DNA from 2 places in the Pseudoalteromonas pernae genome. Region 2 is predicted to be linked to the other one. Evidence: predicted binding sites of a transcription regulator. Region 2 holds the regulator's gene; the other holds the start of a gene.
The links. Region 2 encodes LexA, which represses DNA repair genes until DNA is damaged. Its sites were predicted from a motif close to TACTGTATNNNNATACAGTA; they were not measured.
Positions count from the first base shown of each region.

Region 1: a site for LexA is predicted at 1,693-1,712, ahead of ruvC (crossover junction endodeoxyribonuclease RuvC). Genes of this name have one in related genera too.

Region 1 is NZ_JBDODM010000002.1:85,605-93,404, reverse strand. Features, by position in the region: gene aspS (aspartate--tRNA ligase) at 1-1,580, shown strand, start outside; gene ruvC (crossover junction endodeoxyribonuclease RuvC) at 1,751-2,272, shown strand; gene ruvA (Holliday junction branch migration protein RuvA) at 2,286-2,906, shown strand; gene ruvB (Holliday junction branch migration DNA helicase RuvB) at 2,932-3,939, shown strand; gene tolQ (protein TolQ) at 4,714-5,415, shown strand; gene tolR (protein TolR) at 5,402-5,827, shown strand; gene tolA (cell envelope integrity protein TolA) at 5,829-6,761, shown strand; gene tolB (Tol-Pal system beta propeller repeat protein TolB) at 6,771-7,800, shown strand, end outside.
Region 2 is NZ_JBDODM010000004.1:71,222-79,021, forward strand. Features, by position in the region: gene V1358_RS10475 (winged helix-turn-helix domain-containing protein) at 1-168, opposite strand, end outside; gene V1358_RS10480 (FG-GAP repeat domain-containing protein) at 307-1,653, shown strand; gene V1358_RS10485 (PaaI family thioesterase) at 1,819-2,274, opposite strand; gene grxB (glutaredoxin 2) at 2,287-2,925, opposite strand; gene V1358_RS10495 (DUF924 family protein) at 2,985-3,515, shown strand; gene lexA (transcriptional repressor LexA) at 3,659-4,276, shown strand; gene coxB (cytochrome c oxidase subunit II) at 4,594-5,727, shown strand; gene ctaD (cytochrome c oxidase subunit I) at 5,724-7,298, shown strand; gene V1358_RS10515 (cytochrome c oxidase assembly protein) at 7,298-7,800, shown strand, end outside.

The sequences.
Region 1 (7,800 bases), on a different contig from region 2:
AGATCAAAGGTATTGTTCGCGCTCGTCCTCAAAGCCAAGTGAATAAAGACATGGCTACAGGCGAAGTTGAAATCTTGGGTGTCGGTCTAGAAATTATTAACCGCTCTGAAGCATTGCCGCTTGATTTTAACCAACAAAACTCAGAAGAGCGTCGCCTTAAATACCGTTATCTAGACTTACGTCGTTTAGAAATGAGCGACCGTATCAAACTGCGCGCAAAAGCATCAAGCTTCGTGCGTCGTTTCTTAGACAGTAACGATTTCCTAGATATTGAGACGCCAGTACTAACTAAAGCAACGCCAGAAGGCGCACGTGACTATTTAGTACCAAGCCGTGTTCACCATGGCAGCTTCTACGCATTACCTCAGTCTCCACAGCTGTTTAAGCAATTACTGATGATGTCTGGTTTTGACCGTTACTATCAGATTGTTAAATGTTTCCGTGACGAAGACTTACGTGCAGACCGTCAGCCAGAATTTACACAAATCGATATCGAAACGTCATTCATGACATCTGATCAAGTACGTGCTGTAACTGAAAAACTAATCCGTGAAATGTGGTTAGAGTTATTGGACGTAGACCTAGGTCAGTTCCCAGTCATGGCTTACGAAGAAGCGATGCGCCGTTTTGGTTCAGACAAACCAGATCTTCGTAACCCGATGGAATTAATCGACGTAGCGGACCTAGTTAAAGACGTTGAGTTTAAAGTGTTCTCAGGCCCAGCAAATGACGAAAAAGGTCGTGTAGCGGTGCTAACAGTGCCGGGTGGCGCAGAGTTATCACGCAAACAAATCGATGACTACACCAAGTTTATCGGCATCTACGGTGCAAAAGGTTTAGCGTGGATGAAGGTGAATGACCGCGCAGCGGGTGCAGAAGGTGTACAATCACCGATTGCTAAGTTCTTGAACGAAGAAGTAATCACTGCCTTGCTTGAGCGTACTAATGCGCAAAGTGGTGACATCATCCTATTCGGTGCCGATTCGCGCAACGTGGTAAACGAAGCGATGGGCGCATTGCGCTTAAAGATTGGCTTAGACTTAGAGCTTACAGATCTTTCTAAATGGGCGCCGCTGTGGGTTGTAGACTTCCCAATGTTTGAAGAAGACGAAGAAGGCAACTTACACGCAGTACACCACCCATTCACTGCACCAAAAGGCGTGAGCCCACAAGAGCTTGAAGCAAACCCTGCGGGTACGCTTTCTGATGCCTATGACATGGTATTGAACGGCTACGAAGTAGGTGGTGGCTCTGTGCGTATCCACAATAGCGAGATGCAAGAAACAGCGTTCCGCGTATTAGGTATTGATGCGCAAGAACAACAAGACAAGTTTGGCTTCCTACTCGACGCATTAAAGTACGGTACACCGCCACACGCTGGTTTAGCATTCGGTCTAGACCGTTTAGTGATGTTGCTTTGTGGTACAGACAATATTCGTGACGTTATTGCCTTCCCGAAAACAACGCAGGCTTCTTGTCTTATGACAGAAGCACCTAGCCCAGCAAACCCAGATGCGCTTAAAGAGCTAGGTATCGCAATTGCACCAAAGGCAAATGCAGAGCAAGAGCAAGGCGAATAAGTTTTTGACTCTTGATATATAACAAAAGCGGCTTCGGCCGCTTTTTGTATTTTTAGCCCTCAGATTACCTGCCAGACATTACAAAGCAGCTTTTTCACGGTGATTGCCTTTACACTGGTCATCCATACAGTTACCATTATTCACAGCTAAAACAATAATAAGGTATGTGAGTGAGTATAATTTTGGGTATTGATCCCGGCTCGCGATTCACAGGCTATGGCGTGATACAACAACAAGGCCATAAATTTGCCTATTTAGGCAGTGGGTGCATTAAATTAGGCGACAATCCATTCCCTGAGCGCTTGAAAATGATTTTCCAAGGCGTGACGCAACTGATTAGTCAATTCAATCCAGACTCATTTGCTATTGAGCAGGTGTTTATGGCCCACAATCCAGACTCAGCGTTGAAGCTCGGTCAGGCGCGCGGTGCGGCTATTGTTGCGGCGACGATGGCAGATATCCCAGTGCATGAATACTCAGCAAGGCAAGTAAAGCAAGCGGTTGTAGGTAAGGGCTCTGCTGAGAAGACGCAGGTCCAGCATATGGTTAAACATATCTTAAAATTACCAGCAACTCCTCAGGCAGATGCTGCTGATGCGCTGGCGATTGCCATGTGTCATGGTCACTCACAACAGAATCTAATTAAATTGGCAGGTCAGGCACGTAAAACGGTGCGTGGCCGCTTAAGGTAACTCAGAGGTAGCAATGATTGGACGAATTCGCGGGGAATTAGTAGAGAAGCAACCACCAGAAGTATTGGTTGATGTCGGCGGTGTCGGCTATGAAATAAACTTACCAATGAGTTGCTTCTATGCCTTGCCAGAGTGTGGGCAACAAGTCACCTTGTTCACCCATTTTGTTGTGCGTGAGGATGCCCAACTGCTATTTGGCTTTAACACCAAAAATGAGCGTGCCTTATTCCGTGAATTACTCAAAGCCAACGGCGTCGGACCAAAGTTAGGGCTGGGTATTTTGTCAGGCATGTCTGCGGAGCAGTTTATTCGTTGTGTTCACCAAGGTGATGCAAGCACCTTGGTTAAGCTTCCTGGGGTTGGTAAAAAAACCGCTGAGCGTTTAGTGTTAGAAATGAAAGACAGGCTCAAGGACTGGGGCCCAGATTTATTCACGCCACACACCGATGCAGCAGCACTCTCTTTGGCTGGTGGTGATACACTTGTCCACGGAAGTGCTCAGGACGATGCAGTTGCGGCACTTGAATCTCTAGGTTATAAGAACAACCAAGCGGTCAAGGCAGTAAAAGCAGTTGCTCAAGAGACCATGACTTCTGAAGAAATTATTAAGCAAGCGCTTAGAGCGATGCTGTAACGAGATACTCTAACGAGACAAATACATGATTGAAGCGGATAGGTTGATAGAGCCTCAACAGCAAGGCAATGAAGACGTCGTTGATAGAGCAATACGTCCAAAACTGCTGGCGGACTACCATGGGCAACCGCATGTTAAACAACAAATGGATATTTTTATCGAAGCGGCTCGCTCACGCAGTGAAGCGCTCGATCATTTGCTCATTTTTGGTCCCCCAGGTTTAGGTAAAACAACCTTAGCCAATATTGTTGCCAATGAATTAGAAGTGAGCATCAAAACAACCTCAGGCCCAGTGCTAGAAAAAGCAGGGGATTTGGCAGCCTTGCTCACCAACCTTGAGGCTCATGATGTCTTATTTATTGATGAAATTCACCGCATGAGTCCGCATGTTGAGGAGATTCTTTATCCAGCCATGGAAGATTATCAGCTTGATATCATGATTGGCGAAGGGCCAGCTGCGCGGTCAATTAAACTGGATTTGCCACCTTTCACCTTAATTGGTGCGACTACTAGAGCGGGTTCGTTGACATCCCCTCTGCGCGATCGATTCGGTATTGTGCAGCGTTTGGAGTTCTATAACGTTGACGATCTTGCCTCAATTGTAAAACGCTCTGCCTTTCATCTTGGTTTGGAAATCGATGAACAAGGTGCGTACGAAGTGGCGAAGCGCTCGCGCGGCACGCCTCGAATTGCCAACCGATTACTACGCCGTGTACGTGACTTCGCAGAAGTAAAAGGTGATGGCTCAGTATGTGCGAGTATCGCAGCTCAAGCGTTGGACATGGTCGATGTGGATAAAAGCGGATTTGACTATATGGACCGTAAGTATCTACTGGCAATAATTGAAAAGTTTATGGGCGGCCCGGTCGGTTTAGAAAACTTAGCTGCAGCTATTGGTGAAGAGAAGGAAACCATCGAGGATGTCATCGAGCCTTATCTTATCCAGCAAGGGTTTATTCAACGCACACCAAGAGGGCGTATCGTATCAAACCATGCTTATGCGCACTTTGGTCTGCAAAAAGCGCAGTCGTAAAGTTCAATTATTATTTAGAAATACCCTGCCGAGCCTATGAGTTCGGCTTTTTTATGTCGATTAGTCATAAGTTGAGATGTGATTCACAAGGCATTAAGACTTCTGCGATTAGCATCGGTGGCGTTAAGGTAAAAAAAAGCCCGCTAGGAAGCGGGCTAAACAACAAGTTGAAGGAAGTAAATCCGAAAATACATCAGCTAATTAGTAGTAGGGCCAATTAGCTAATGGGTGAGGTGGGGAATCAGAAACCACCTCATGAACTGTGCATAAGAGCCATAGTTGGTTGCGCTAGCTCAGTACAGGGAGAATATTAAATCTCTCTGTAAAATTGTTCAAACTAGAAAAATTATTTTTTTCGGATAAAAAAAACTAATAGCGAATATTTTTTTAAAGATGATTATTTAATCATTTTGTATGGGGTTAACTCTTTTACACTGTGATTTATAAGGGTTTTTATCATTTTGTGCTTTTTTTGTTCTATTAGAATTACTATTTTTTAACTTTCTGCTGATTGATAAAATGACAGCTTATGCGACTAATTTGCATAAAACAGATGTTTTTTGAACTTTTTTTCACTATTTGCTGCCTTAATAAACAACATCTAGTTAAGTGTTAGGGTGAGTTGTATGCCATTCACCCAAGCATACTGGCAATTCATGGCAAGGCCATTGTCAGCTTAATAACGACTGGGTACACTAAGGTTCATTGTGTGTCGTACACTGTGTCGAGTACGGATACAGTTTATAGAAGTAACTGCGCTCTAGGAGAAAAGACGTGGATTCAGGATTAAATTTTATTGATCTTATTTTAAAAGCGAGTGTGCTAGTTCAATTAGTGATGCTCACATTAGTGGCTCTATCGGTAATTTCATGGGCTATTATCATTCAGCGCCGTAAAACCTTGAGTAATGCGCTGTCTAACGCTAAGAAATTTGAATCTCGTTTTTGGTCTGGTGTGGATTTATCCAAGTTATATAACGAAATCTCAGCACGCGGTGTGCAAAGCGAAGGTGTGGAATTGATTTTCACATCTGGTTTTAAGGAATTCGCGCGCTCTAAAAAGTCGGCAACCAGCCCAAGTGCAGTAGCAATCGACGGCCCACATCGAGCAATGCGAGTGGCATTATCTCGTGAGATTGAGAAACTAGAAAATGGCATCCCGTTGCTGGCAACCATAGGCTCAATTAGCCCTTACATTGGTTTGTTCGGAACTGTATGGGGGATCATGACAGCCTTTATTGCACTTGGTGCAGTAAAGCAAGCAACTTTGCAAATGGTTGCACCAGGTATCGCTGAAGCGCTTATCGCAACAGCGATGGGTTTATTTGCAGCTATTCCAGCGGTTATCGCCTACAACCGATTTGCTACCAAGTTAGAGAAAATTGAATCTTCTTATGCCAACTTTATGGAAGAGTTTGCCAATATTCTTCATCGCCAATCATTAACGCAAGAGGTTAAATCTCATGTATCAGCGTAAGAAACGCCGTCCGGTCGCCGAGATCAACGTCGTTCCTTACATCGACGTGATGTTGGTGTTGCTAATCATCTTTATGGCGACGGCACCACTTATTACTCACGGCGTTAAAGTAGACCTTCCTAAAATGGAAAAGTCGGATTTGGTTGAAACCAAAGACGCGCCGCCCATTATTGCCTCGATTGATGCACAAGGCCGTTATTACGTCAGCGTAGGGACAGACCCAGAAGCGCCGATGGATGCTATCGACGTTGCTGCGGTTATTAAACTCAAACTGGACCAAAACCCAGAAACACCAGTCATGATCAAAGGCTCAGGCCAAGTGAGCTATCAACAAGTACTGCTCTTAATGGACTTTTTGAAGCGTGCAGGTGTGCCTGAAGTTGGCCTGATGACGGAGTCGTTTGAGGATTAATATGCAGCAGTTTAAAACGCCCCTGATAATCTCACTTATTCTACACGTTGCGCTTGTGGCTGCTTTAGTAGGCGCAAGCTTTTTGCGTAGTAATGCACCTGAGGTTCTCAAAGTGACACTCAACGCGCCGAGCCCAGAAGAGACGCCAGAAGAAATCGTCAGTGCAGTCGCAGTGGATCAAAAGGAAGTGAACAAACGCATTGAAGACATGCGCAAGCAAGAAGAAGCCAAAAAACGCGCTGAGCAAGAACGTATTCGGGAGCTTGAAAGAAGGGCTGCTCAAGCAAAACGTGACAGCGCGGCAGAAGCAGAACGTATCAAAAAGTTAGAGCAGCAACGTAAAGCTAAAGAGCAAGAACGTAAGAAAGCTGAAGCTGAAGCGAACAAAGCTCGTGAGCAACAGCGCAAAGAACGAGAAAAAGCTAAGCAAGCGCAGTTAGAAAAGGAAAAGGCAGAAAAAGCAGCCAAAGCAGCTGCGGAAAAACGCCGTAAGGAAGAAGAAGCGGCTAAAAAGGCTGAGGAAGAGCGTAAGCGCAAAGAAGCTGAAGCCGCACGCAAAGCTGAAGAAGCAAGACAAAAAGCCATCGCTGAGCAAATGATGCAAGAGCAACTCGCTGCTGAGCAAGCGGCACGAGCAAAAGCACGTCAGCAACAAGTGATGACTGAAGTGGATAAATACAAAGCCCTTATCGCTAGTCGCATCCAACAGAACTTACTGATTGATGAGAGCTATCGCGGTAAAGAGTGTCGTTTAAACATCAAACTGGCATTTAATGGCCTAGTGACCAGCGTGAACTCACTTGGTGGCGATAAGCAAATGTGTGATGCGGCTGTGCGTGCAGTTCGTCGCGTTGATACGTTGCCAGTGTCAAAAGAACGCGATGTTTATGAAGAATTAAAAAATATTAACTTAACAGTTAGACCAGAGTTTTAGGGGATGAATATGCTAAAAGCTTGTCGAATGTTTGTGCTTTCTACGCTCGCAATGATGAGTATGTGGGCTCAAGCAGCATTAGAAATTGTTATCACGGAAGGTGTCGATAGTGCACGCCCCGTGGCTGTAGTCCCATTTACTTACAAAGGTACGGGTGAAATGCCACTGCGTATTAGTGAAGTGATTGCTGCTGATCTGCGCCGTAGTGGTAAATTCAAACCATTGGCTGAAATTGATATGCCGCAGCGTCCTACAAGCGACGCCGATATCGATTACAGTGCCTGGGTGGACCGAGGCGTAGAAGCTGTTGTTGTAGGCTCTGTTGAGCAACAATCTGGCGGGCGTTACCTGGTCAGCTTCGAATTAATAGATGTCTTACGCGGCCAAATTACTGGCGGTGAAACACGTGTACTGAATAACGGTCAATTGACCAAAAGCCAAGATCACATCCTCGACGCTCGTGAAACTGTGATCCCAGCAGGCAGCTTCCGCCGTTACGGCCACCGTATCAGTGACGTTGTGTATGAGGCGCTTACAGGGGAACGCGGCGCATTCTTAACTAAAATAGCTTATATCATCGTTCGTGATGAAGAAGCGAAACCATATCAACTCGTGGTTGCTGACTACGATGGTTTCAATGAACAAGTGCTGTTGCGCTCAAAAGAGCCGCTAATGTCGCCAGCATGGTCACCAGATGGCAACAAAATTGCGTACGTCACATTTGAGAATCGCCAAAGCCAAATTTTTGTTCAAGATATTTATACAGGTCAGCGCCAATTGATCTCCAGCCATCCAGGTATTAACGGCGCGCCACAGTTTTCACCAGACGGTTCTAAGCTGGCAATTGTGCTGTCTAAAGACCGAACAGGGGCAACTGAACTCTATTTATATGACTTAATTACTAAACAAGAGCGTCGTTTAACGCGTCATCGTAGCATCGACACTGAGCCAACATGGCACCCTAACGGAAAAGAGATTTTCTTTACTTCTGAAAGAGGTGGTAATGCTCAGATTTATAAGTTAAATTTAGACTCTGGCC
Region 2 (7,800 bases):
CAGTGTACTTAAGATTTCTTGTCTGCTGAGCACTTCACCATGGTTTTTTACCAACAAACATAATATCGCCATCACTTTTGGTTCAAGGGTGAATGTTTGCTTAAGTAAAGTTAACTTATTGTGTTTAGGTGAGACTAAATAATCACCAACCCAAAAATCCTTTTGCAAAATATTCCCTTAAACAGCTGAAAAATATAAAAATAAAAATATTATGGCAACATAACAGTTACATAATTGTAAGTAATAGAGGATGACTATACAACTGCATCGCATCACAAACTATGTTGTTATTTTACAGGTGAAAACATGCAAAAATTACTCTATTTAGCTTTAGTAAGCTGTTCGTTGGCAAGCCAAGCAGGGGAAATAAAACTTATAATAGAAGGCTCTGGGGTTGTATCCTCAGCCAGCGGTGAAGTGAGCTGTAGTGAATCTTGTACCATCGACACTACAAATGTGAGTCGGATGCTTCAAGTAACGCCCAGTGAGGGCTGGAGTTTCGAGGCTTGGCAGGGTCAGCAATGTGATGGTGGCAACTATCTAAAGCTTGAAGATAATTTAAGTGATATTAGTTCTGCAAGTGGCGGAGCAAAAACATTGCAGGCTATTAATATTAATAATGATGAATACACAGACTTAGTCGGCATAAGTTTATTTACAGGGGTAGTGCATCAACTTATCAATCAGTCTGGTGAGGGGTTTGCACGTCAGAAACTGCTCAGTGGCTTAAGTTATCCAGCCGCTCTAGATGCTTATGATTGGAACAATGACGGCTTCGAAGATTTACTAGTGAGTGACTTTACAACAAGAAGGATCAAACTATATATCAACGATGGTTTAGGTCAATTTAACTTCACGAAGGATATAGTGATTGAGGGAATAAGGCCTTACGCCTTTACCGTTAATGATTATGACCAAGATGGTCAGCCCGATTTGTTTATTTCTAGTTTCACAGCCGATACATCTGGCGACCTGTATGCTCTAGTGGACAGTATAAGTGAGGCTAAAACTGCCTTATATATCAACGAAAGCGACGTGTTCACAGAAGCTTTGCATATTTCCGACCATGCCGCAATTACACTTGATAGTCATACAGACCCTGTTTCCGGTCAGGTGCAACTGGTTGCCGCAGAAATAGTCGCTGAGGCGGTGAGTGTGTATAGTCAAGGCAGTGGCTTTTCCCGCCTAGTTATTGACAGTAGTGACGCCCCCTATGGTGTTGCATTTGCTGATGTAGATAAAAATGGCAGTGTGGAAGTCCTGTCAGCTCATTACCTTCAACCTCGTTTAAGTGTTCTTTATAACAATGGCAAACAGAAAGGTGATGTTGCAGCGGCTGCTGACGGACTTACCGCTACTGCGGTAGCTGATTTAAATAATGACGGTTATTTAGATGTCGCAACAGGCGAATTTAATACGAAGAAATTTTATTATTTTGCTGGCTACAACTATCAGGATTGTTTGGTAAATCAGGGCACTAATATTGAGCTTAAAGCTGTCTTTACAGAGGGGCAATCGGCTACTCCTCCTCCCGCTCAGCCACAACCTGGCGATAATTCGCCAAGCGATAAAGGGTCAACTGGCGGTACTACTAACTTGCTATTGTTGTTGTTGGCTGCAGGCATTTATTTACGCCGATACTTTAGGGTGTAACCCTCAGCTAAAATGCAAAGGCTCTCAATGAGCCTTTTCTATTTTCCAGCGAAGTGCAAGCAACTTGTCTGTGCTGCGCTTTTAGACTCGTAACAAAGTTTTCTAAATCCGTTGTATTATGTTCGAGTTCAGCATGGCAACACTATTCGCATGTTCGGGCAGCTCTCACCCTTTACTTCTTTTCTCCACCACCGCAGCAGTCATCCTTGAAATACAACACAGATCGCCAGCGCTATTGTAAATCTTAATCTCCCACACCGATGAGCGGCCGCCTAGGTGCACGGGTTTGGTCACGGCTTTGAGTGTGCCGGTGCGTGACGCTTTGAGGTGGTTGGCGTTGATCTCTTGGCCGACGCAGTAGTATTTGCTGGTATCGACAACAAAGTTGGCGGCGTAGCTGGCGACGGTTTCAGCCAATACTACATATGCGCCACCGTGGACGATGCCGATAGGGTTATATAATTCGTTGGTTACTGGCATGGTGGCAACAAGGTAATCGTCGCCGATTTCGCTTATTTCAATGCCGAGCTTGGTCATTAAGGTGCCTTTTTCACCCACGCCAAGGTCGAGCTTTTTACACAGGTCAAAATCGATATCTTGGGCCCAAATACGTTTGCTCATGCTTACTACTCCTTATACAGCAACGTCTGTGAATGTTCTGATGTTGCTCATGGTGGCAACTTGGTGCACATAGTGCTGGATATGTTCGGGAGTGTGCAAGCCTTTTACGACGGTTAGGTTGCGCAAGAAGGGGAAGATAGCAACATCGGCCCATGAGATTTCATCCGGCGCATCGAGCCAAGAGAGCTCATCCAAAGCCCTATCCATGATCGTTATATCTTCATCACTGTGGGCAAGAATATCAGCGAAGGTAGCCCCCAAGAGCGCCTCCTTTTTATCGCAGTAATAGACGATGGCGTTTGGTGTGCCAAATTCCGGTAGAGCGAGTTGCGGCCAGCGCGGTAAGGTTAAGCGTAAAAAGGTAGGTAAGTAGGTCTCTACCCATTTGCTTGCTGGCGTGAGGTAATCACCATGATCCAATGGCATTTTTGCACGTTTGCAGAAATAGGCGGCAATATCGAGGCTTTGCGCCATGGCAATGTTTTGGTTTTTAGCTAATATGGGAACAGTGCTTTTGCCCACTAACTGGATAGCGGTGGTCGTGTCGTCGGCTTGTAAGTAGCATATTTGCACGTCTATATTTCGTGCACGAGCGACCATTGTGGCTTTAACTGAATAAGGGCAATGTTCATAAATGTAGAGTTTCTTCACGGTTAATATTGCCTTGTTTGCAAACGGCTTCACACCCTCTTTACTTTGAAGGAGAGAATATGGATTTTCAATCTGTGTATGATTTTTGGTTTGAGCAATGCCAACCCGAGGACTGGTTCAAAAAGAGTGTAGCGTTTGACGACAAGGTCATTAAGCTATTTTCGCAACTGCATCATGCCGCAGCCATGGGCGAGTTAGCGCATTGGCGCAACACAGCTCAAGGGGCGCTGTGTGAAATCATTGTGCTCGACCAATTCTCGCGCAACATGTTTCGCGATACGCCAAAGGCTTTAGCCTTTGATGGACTCGCACTGTGTTTGGCTCAGCACGCGGTGGATAAGGGTTTCGACATGCAATTGAATGAGCAAGAGCGTCCGTTTATGTACATGCCCTACATGCACAGTGAAAGTAAGGTTATCCATCAGGAGGCTGATAGGTTGTTCAAGCCATTGGATAATTATGAATTTGAAGTGGCGCACAAGAAGATTATTGATCGTTTTGGTCGATACCCGCATCGCAATGAAATACTGGGGCGCAAATCCACGGATGATGAAATTGTGTTTTTAACTCAGCCTAACAGCAGCTTTTAGTATTTAAGCGTTGGCGTAATGACAAAAACCCAAACCTAAGTAGGCGCATTTTTTTGAGCTGAGCAAATTGCCTGATTTTATTTGCGATTTTCTGACAACTGTATATACTCACAGTTAAATGTACTGTATGGAAACCCAGTTGTATGCGTCCTTTAACTAATCGCCAATCGCAAATTTTAGAGCTGATCAAAGTATTTATTAAAGACACAGGCATGCCGCCTACGCGTGCTGAAATTGCACAAACACTGGGGTTTCGCAGTGCGAATGCCGCAGAAGAACACCTTAAAGCCCTTGCTAAAAAAGGGGTGATCAAAATGAAGCCCGGTGCCAGCCGTGGTATTCAATTGGTCGAAGAGGAAGAGCCTGAGCAATTAGGCTTGCCTCTGATAGGTCGCGTCGCTGCCGGTGAACCCATCTTGGCCCAAGAGCACATTGAAAGTCACTGCCAAATCGATCCATTACTGTTTAAGCCTGCCGCTGATTACCTACTACGTGTTGATGGTATGAGTATGAAAGACATCGGTATTATGGACGGCGACCTGCTGGCTGTGCATCGTGCTCAGGTTGCGGAGAACGGCCAAGTGGTGGTTGCGCGTGTTGGTGATGACGTCACCGTGAAGCGTTTAGAGAAAGCCGGTCGTAAAGTATTGCTACATGCAGAAAACGAAGAATTTGCGCCAATCGAAGTCGACCTAGAACATGAATCCTTCAATATTGAGGGTTTAGCGGTTGGTGTTATCCGAAATGCCGATTGGATGTAGTTGTAACGAGTAAATATAGGCCCCCAATACGCCGTTGATTGGGGGTTTCCAGCCCTTTTCTAATTCCTTTTTCTGTACGCTAACAGATTGAAACTCCCCAAAATATTTATTGAAAAAAGCAAAACAAAAACGCCTATTTTCTTGCTATATGCCCAATTCTTGACTAATTGGTTAGATTACAGGCTTTGCTGGTTGCTTTTTAATCGCTTTGTGTAAAGTAAATGTAATCGGCCAGTTCTAAGCATAATAATAATGAAGATTGGCTAGCAGTAACTGCCTCTTCTCTTTTTGCGTTGCGCGTTTTAAGGAGATGGTACATGAAGAAGCTTTGCTCCCTCATGTTGCTGTGTTTGTTTGCCCCGCACTTGGCTTTAGCAAATAGTGATTATAATTTGCGCCCAGGGGTGACCGACATCAGTGAAAATGTTTACCAGTTACACATGACGATATTTATCATCTGCTGTGTCATTGGGGTAATAGTGTTTGGTGTGATGTTCTGGGCCTTACTCAGACACCGCAAATCTAAAGGGGCTAAACCCGCATCTTTCCACGAAAGCACCAAGGTCGAAATACTTTGGACCGCGATCCCATTTTTAATCCTCATAGGTATGGCTGTTCCTGCCACCAAAACCTTGATAGCGATGGAAGACACTTCTAAAGCAGATGTCACCATCAAGATCACCGGTTCACAGTGGAAGTGGCACTACGAATACATGGGCCATGATGTTGGCTTCTACTCGTTGCTCTCAACGCCACAAGAGCAAATTCAAAATGCTCAAGATAAAGGCGAGCATTATTTGCTAGAAGTCGACAAGCCGTTGGTGATCCCAACAGATAAAAAAGTACGCTTTTTAATGACTTCAGACGACGTTATTCACTCTTGGTGGGTGCCGGATTTCGCAGTTAAAAAAGATGCCAATCCAGGCTTTATCAACGAAGCTTGGACCAAGGTAAACGAAGCGGGCATCTACCGCGGCCAATGTGCTGAGCTATGTGGTAAAGACCATGGCTTTATGCCTGTAGTGGTTGAAGCCAAAGCGCCTGAAGAATTCGAAGCGTGGTTGGCTGAGCAAAAACAAGCAGTGCAAGCTCAGGCGGATGCCGATGCTGCCTTGCTTGACCAGACGCTCACTCAAGAAGAGCTTATGGCCACAGGTGAACAAGTTTACATGGCGCGCTGCGCAGCGTGTCACCAACCCACAGGTCTGGGGTTACCGGGTGTATTCCCTGCGATTAAGGACAGCCCTATCGCCAAAGGGGAGATCAAGGACCACATAGATATCGTGGTTCATGGTAAGCCAGGTACAGCGATGCAGGCATTCGTTAGCCAGCTAACACTCAAAGAACTCGCTGCTGTCGTGACTTACCAGCGTAATGCATTTGGCAACGATACTGGTGACACAGTGCAACCAAGTGCGATTCAGGCCGCAATTGATGGGGAAGGACAATGAGTACAGCTGCTGCAACACATGAACATCACGGGCCTGCAACGGGTATTAAACGCTGGCTCTTTACCACTAACCATAAAGACATAGGTACACTTTACCTGTTGTTTTCACTGCTTATGTTTTTGACGGGCGGAGCGATGGCCATGGTCATTCGCGCCGAGCTATTCCAGCCGGGACTACAGCTCGTTGACCCACACTTTTTTAACCAGATGACCACAGTGCATGGCTTAATCATGGTGTTCGGTGCGGTTATGCCAGCCTTTACGGGACTAGCTAACTGGATGATCCCGATGATGATTGGCGCGCCAGATATGGCGCTTCCGCGTATGAACAACTGGAGCTTCTGGATTTTACCATTCGCGTTTGCGATTTTATTGTTGTCGCTGTTTATGGAAGGTGGTGGTCCGGCGTTTGGTTGGACTTTCTACGCGCCACTTTCAACGACTTATAGTAACGACAACACAGCGTTGTTTGTGTTCGCGGTGCACATCATGGGTATCAGCTCCATTATGGGGGCTATAAACGTGATTGTTACCATAGTGAACTTACGCGCACCAGGTATGACGTGGATGAAACTGCCGCTGTTTGTGTGGACATGGTTGATCACCGCCTTCCTGCTGATTGCGGTTATGCCAGTGCTTGCCGGTGCGGTAACCATGGTACTCACGGATAAATACTTTGGTACCGACTTCTTCAATGCCGCAGGGGGTGGTGATCCAGTCATGTTCCAGCATATTTTCTGGTTCTTTGGTCACCCTGAGGTATACATCATGATTTTACCGGCATTCGGTATTATCTCGACGATTGTACCTACCTTCTCGCGTAAAAAGCTGTTTGGGTATGCGTCGATGGTGTACGCCACCGCATCTATCGCCTTGTTGTCATTTGTGGTGTGGGCGCACCATATGTTCACCACAGGTATGCCGCTCGCAGGGGAGTTGTTCTTTATGTACTCCACCATGCTGATATCCGTGCCGACCGGGGTGAAGGTATTCAACTGGGTGGCCACCATGTGGCGAGGTTCTATCAGCTTTGAAATACCGATGATGTTCTCCATCGCCTTTATTGTGCTGTTTACCCTTGGCGGTTTCTCCGGCTTGATGCTGGCGATTACGCCGGTGGATTTCCAATACCACGACACCTACTTCGTGGTGGCGCACTTCCATTACGTATTGGTAACTGGGGCGGTGTTCTCGATAATGGCAGCAGCTTATTACTGGCTACCTAAATGGACAGGGCACATGTACAGCACCACCTTGGCAAAATGGCACTTCTGGATGTCGCTGATCAGCGTTAATGTGCTGTTCTTCCCAATGCACTTTGTTGGCCTGGCTGGCATGCCACGTCGAATCCCAGACTATGCACTGCAATTTGCTGACTTCAACGCCATTATCAGTATCGGTGGTTTTGCCTTTGGTTTATCACAATTACTGTTTGTTGCTGTGGTCTTCAAGTGCATTAAAGCGGGTGAAAAAGCACCTGCAAAAGTGTGGGACGGTGCCGAAGGTCTGGAGTGGGAAGTCGCATCGCCGGCGCCATACCACACCTTTGAAACGCCGCCTAAGGTGCAGTAATGAACCACGCGCCGTTATTGAAGAAACTCGTGATCAGTGTGATAGCAATGTTTGCTTTTGCATTCGCACTGGTACCGCTGTACGACGTGTTTTGTGATGTCACTGGCCTCAATGGCAAGCCATCCATGGAGCAAGCGCAGCAAAGCGAAGTGGTGGATGAAAGCAGAGAAGTCACTGTGAGCTTCACCACCCATGCGCAAAGCGGCGCACCCTTCATAGTTGATGCACAAGTACAAGAAGTCGTGGTAAAGCCCGGAGAAATGAGCGTCGTGACTTTCTCTGCGGCCAACACCGCAGATGAAGCGCGGGTGATGCAGGCTATTCCATCTGTGTCCCCGGGCTTAGCAGCAAAATACTTACACAAACTGGCGTGCTTTTGCTTTGACCAACAAACAATGCAAGCCAATGAAAAACAAGAATATCAATTAAGGTTTTATGTCGATACAGCGTTACCTCCTGAATACGAAGAGTTAACGTTGTCATACACGCTTTTTGATATCAG